DNA from 2 places in the Cobetia sp. PS-4MA genome. Region 2 is predicted to be linked to the other one. Evidence: predicted binding sites of a transcription regulator. Region 2 holds the regulator's gene; the other holds the start of a gene.
The links. The regulator LexA, encoded in region 2, represses DNA repair genes until DNA is damaged. The targets are predictions, from matches to a motif close to TACTGTNTANNTANACAGTA.

Region 1: recN (DNA repair protein RecN) is a predicted target of LexA. The motif match lies at 990-1,009, and genes of this name have one in related genera.

What each region holds. Positions count from the first base shown of each region.
Region 1 is NZ_CM173107.1:134,478-136,879, reverse strand. Features, by position in the region: gene grpE (nucleotide exchange factor GrpE) at 92-721, opposite strand; gene recN (DNA repair protein RecN) at 1,086-2,402, shown strand, end outside.
Region 2 is NZ_CM173107.1:984,914-987,315, reverse strand. Features, by position in the region: gene AC26AR_RS04235 (TetR/AcrR family transcriptional regulator) at 1-357, opposite strand, end outside; gene lexA (transcriptional repressor LexA) at 909-1,538, shown strand; gene AC26AR_RS04225 (hypothetical protein) at 1,669-1,908, opposite strand; gene AC26AR_RS04220 (DUF6586 family protein) at 2,162-2,402, opposite strand, start outside.

The DNA.
Region 1 (2,402 bases), 850 kb from region 2:
TTTTTGCCGCCCTGATCCTCCTTGAAGCCCCGCAGGGCGGGCATGTGCCATCACGACACATGCCCTCATGGCCACTCGACCCCGCAGGGCCTCAGTTGGCCTTGCTGACCGCGACCATCGCCGGACGCACCAGGCGACCATTGAGGGTGTAGCCCTTCTGCATCACGTCGATGACGCTGTTCGGCTCGGCATCCGGAGATGGCACCATGGCGACCGCCTGATGGTATTCCGGGTCGAAGGGCTCGCCGTGGGGGTCCAGCTGCTCGACGCCTGACTTGTTCAGGGCATCCAGCTGCATTTTCAAGGTCATCTCGATACCTTCGACATGTGCCTTGGCTGCCTCGTCGTCGCTCATGGACTCAAGCGCCTTCTCGAGCGAGTCCACCACCGGCAGCATTTCCTTGACGAACTTCTCCAGCGCGAACTTGCGAGCCTTCTCGGCATCCTGTTCGGCGCGACGGCGCGCGTTCTGCGCCTCGGCAGCTGAACGCAGCGCCTGGTCCTTCGCCTCCTTCACCGCCTGCTCGAGTTCCTCGACCTGAGCGGCCAGCATCTCGGCTTCCGGATTGTCGATCAGCTCACCTTCGCTTTCGGCGGCGACATCGGTGGCATCCAGTATGTCTTCAATCACTTCGCCTTCCGGAGTTTCCGGCTGCGGCTCGGCGTCGCGAGCGGCACGCTGAAGTTCTTCATCCATCGGGGTCTGCGGATCCTGAGCCATGCTGTTCTCCTGCGGGCCGACGTCTGTGCGCCATTGCCCTGTTCGTGGCCTGCGGAGCCTGCCTCGAGACGACGAAGCCAAGCCCCTGAAGACAGGCCATGAGTTGCCTGTAGGGCAGCAAGGCCGCGCCATTGCTGCCGACGATGAGTGTCAGGGCCTTTATATGGGGCCGGCACTCGGCTTCTCAAGCCTTCGATGCGGCTTTTCTGCCAGCTGAGTCCGGCATGGATTGAAGGCCGACGGAGCGTGCTGTATAAAAAGCCATATACACTGTATGTACATCCTGTATGGCGACTCCGTAGTCACCCCCGAAACGGGCAATGATCGGCACGGCGTACGCCCCAGCTTCCCTTCGGAGGTAGTCATGCTGCTACAGCTCGCCATTCAAGATTTCGCCATCGTCGAGACACTGGAACTCGATTTTCGCCGCGGGATGACCGCCATCACCGGCGAGACGGGTGCCGGCAAGTCCATCCTGCTCGGTGCGCTCGGCCTGTGCCTGGGCGAACGTGCCGATGCCGGCAGCGTGCGACATGGCGCGGATCGCGCGGATCTCATCGCACGCTTCGATATCACAAGCCTCAGCGATGCGCGTGAGTGGCTGGACGAACGCGAGCTGGGCAGCGACGACTGCCTGCTGCGCCGGGTGATCACCGCCAGCGGACGCTCGAAGGCCTGGATCAACGGCACCCCCTGCACCATCGCGGACCTGCGGGAACTGGGTGAGCACCTGATCGACATCCATTCCCAGCACGCCCACCACTCGCTGCTGAAGGAAGAGACGCACCTGCGTCAGCTCGACGAGTACGCCGGGATCGAGACGCAGGTCACGCAGCTGCGCGAGGACTTCCGCCACTGGCAGGAGGCACATCGCCGCCTCAAGCGCATGAGCAATGATGGCGACGAGGTACGCGCTCGTCGCCAGCTGTTGCGCTATCAGGTCGAGGAGCTTGATGAGCTGGCACTCAGCGAGGGCGAGCTGGAGGCACTGGAGCAGGAGCAGGAAACCCTGGCCAATGCCGAACAGATTCTCAGCGAGGCGCAGGCCGCCGCCGAGTGCTGCGATCATGATGATGAAGGCGCCCTCGCGCGCCTCAATCAGGCCGTGGCGCGACTGACACACTTGCCGGGCAGCGAGCAGGGTTCGCTGGCCAGCGCACTGGGCATGCTGGAAGAGGCACGCATCCAGATAGAAGAAGCGGCACGCGAGCTGAACCGCTTCGTCGAAGTCACCGAACTCGACCCGGAGCGCCTGGCCTTCGTCGATGAGCGCCTTGGGCGCATCCACCAGATCGCCCGCAAGCATCATGTCTTGCCCGAGGAGCTGCATGGCCTGCACCAGCGACTGAGCGAGGAGCTGGAAGGGCTCGGGGGTGACGAGGAGGCCATCGAGGCCCTGCGTCAGGAAGTGGCGGCCCGCCGGGATGCCTGGAAGATCCTGGCTACTGAGGTCGGTACGTCACGAGCCGCTGCCGCCCCTCAGCTGGCCAGCGACATCCAGGATCAACTGGCCTTCCTCGGCATGGGCAAGGCGACGTTCGAGGTTGCCGTCGAGCCACGCGAGCGCCCGCAACCCGAAGGCATGGAGCGCATCCACTTCCGCATCAGTGCCAACCCGGGGCAGCCGCCGCGGGCGCTGGCCAAGGTCGCTTCGGGCGGTGAACTGTCCCGCGTCTCGCTG
Region 2 (2,402 bases):
GGTATAGGCAAGCCCGAGCAGGCGCATGAAGGTACGCAGGCTGTTGCGCTCGGCCGGCACCTCCAGCACCGTGCGCGCCATCACTTCCAGCAGCGTTTCCAGCGGCACCTGACGACCGGCATGCTGCTGCTCGACACTGTCGAGTGCCGCATGGAAACGCTCGCTGAAGGGGTCGAGATAGCGGGCGAACACTGCCTGGATCAATGACTTCTTTGAGCCGAAGTGATAATTGACCGCCGCCAGGTTGACCTTGGCCTTGCTGGTGATATTGCGCAGCGAGGTTTCGGCGAAGCCTCGCTCGGCGAACAGGACCTCGGCGGTATCGAGGATACGGGTAACGGTATCGGTCTGGGCCATGGGCGGATGCCTTGTCAGGTGATCAGTCACGAGGGGGCACGGGAGTCCTTGTCCCCCCGGACAACGGCAAGGCCGTGGCCCGGGGGGCGACTCTTCTCATGCAGGTCAATCAAACGACATGTCGGTCTTCACGCACCGCGTGTCAGGCAGCGACTCCGAGGCGGAGGCTGCCACGAGCCGTGTCCCGAGCACAGGACACACAGGGCCTGTGTACCGGTAGCCGGATGCGCCCGACGAACATTCGTTTGAAACAAGATAATTCTAGCTGTCCATGCCATGACTGGCAATTGCTGGTTGTTTCAAACACTCGACAGCCAAGACCGGCAGGACGCGCATTCACGCGGGACATTCGGGGACGGGATGGTCATGGGGCGTCCCGGACACCCGCTGTCTCGCGTCAGCATGTCGATGTCGACGAAGATGCCGGCAACGTTGCTGCCAAAGCACCCACGATGCCTTGCATGACCGCCATGACTGGATACAATGACAGTTGTATGGATGCACACCCCGTGCCGTCAGCTCAGATGCCGCCCAGGCCAAAGGCAATGCCCATGACTCAGCCGCTTACTCCGCGCCAGCAGGATGTCTTCGATTTCATCATCAAGACCATCAAGTCCTCAGGCTATCCGCCAACGCGTGCCGAAATCGCCCAGGCACTGGGCTTTCGCTCACCGAATGCCGCGGAAGAGCATCTGCGTGCCCTGAAGCGCAAGGGAGCCATCGAGATGGTGCCGGGCACCTCGCGGGGCATCCGCGTGCCGTCTCTGGCCGAGGCGGAAGAGGATAGCGAGCAGGGCCTGCCGGTCATCGGGGAAGTGGCCGCTGGCAGCCCTATCCTGGCCAGCCAGCATATCGATCGCCATTGCCCGCTGCCCAGTGACTACTTCTCGCCTGCCGCCGACTATCTGCTGCGCGTACGCGGGGTCTCGATGAAGGATGTCGGCATTCTGGAAGGTGACCTGCTGGCCGTGCACCGCACGAGCAGCGTGCGTGACGGACAGATCGTGGTGGCGCGTCTGGGGGATGAAGTGACGGTGAAGCGCTTCCGTCGCGATGGCCATTACGTATGGCTGGAAGCCGAGAACGAGGACTTCGCTCCCATCAAGGTGGATCTGCGCACGGACAGCCTGGAAATCGAGGGCCTCGGCGTGGGCGTGATCCGCGATGGCGGCCTGCACTGATCTCATGGCTCGCAGGCAGTCTGTCCTCACAGCGCTGACGCGCAGATGACGACTGTCGCCATCAGGGCATCCACGAAAAAACCCGCCGATTGGCGGGTTTTTTCGTGACAGGCAGACATGCGGGAAGTGCTCAGTGCACCATGCCTTCCGACTGCTCGTCTTCATCATCCTCGCCATCCCACAGGCGGGTGCGGGTGATGGCGTGATCGATCATCTCACGCGCGACCTCGAAGCGATTGTCACGCAGCAGATCGGCAGCTTCATCGGAGATGCGGATACTGAGAAGTGGCTCACCTTCACTCTCGGCGGCACGCAGGATCACTTCCCCATCTTCCATTTGCACGATTTCAAGTACGGCGGGATCGGACACGTCATTCCTCCTGCACGGCATCCTGAGGATACCGGCGTCGTTGTGATCGTCAGCTTGACGGCGGGCAGGCCCTGCGACTTGCAGTCACTGGCGACAATGCAGAAAAAAGTACGACCACAGCCAGAGCCATGGTCGTACCGGAGAATGCAGGGCTTGCCACAATGCCGCCAGTCTAGCACCCGTCATGCCAGGGCGTCACCTGAATGACAGGTGCGTGACATGCCAGCGCTTTCTGGTCAGGCAAGGCGCGACGCTACCACTCCACATTCGACTCGCGAAGGTGTGACAGCAACGCCTTCATGGCGCTGACTGCCGTGGCGAGACGCTCTGCCAGAGGCGCATTGGCCGCCGTGGCGATGATGAGACCATCGCCACGCGCCTGGCCTTCCTCACGCCGGGCAGCACCGCCCTCTTCATGCAAACGCGTGATATCGGCCACCAGCTGGCTCAACCAACTGTCCGGCTGCGCCTGCAGGCTTCGCAACTGCTCGATT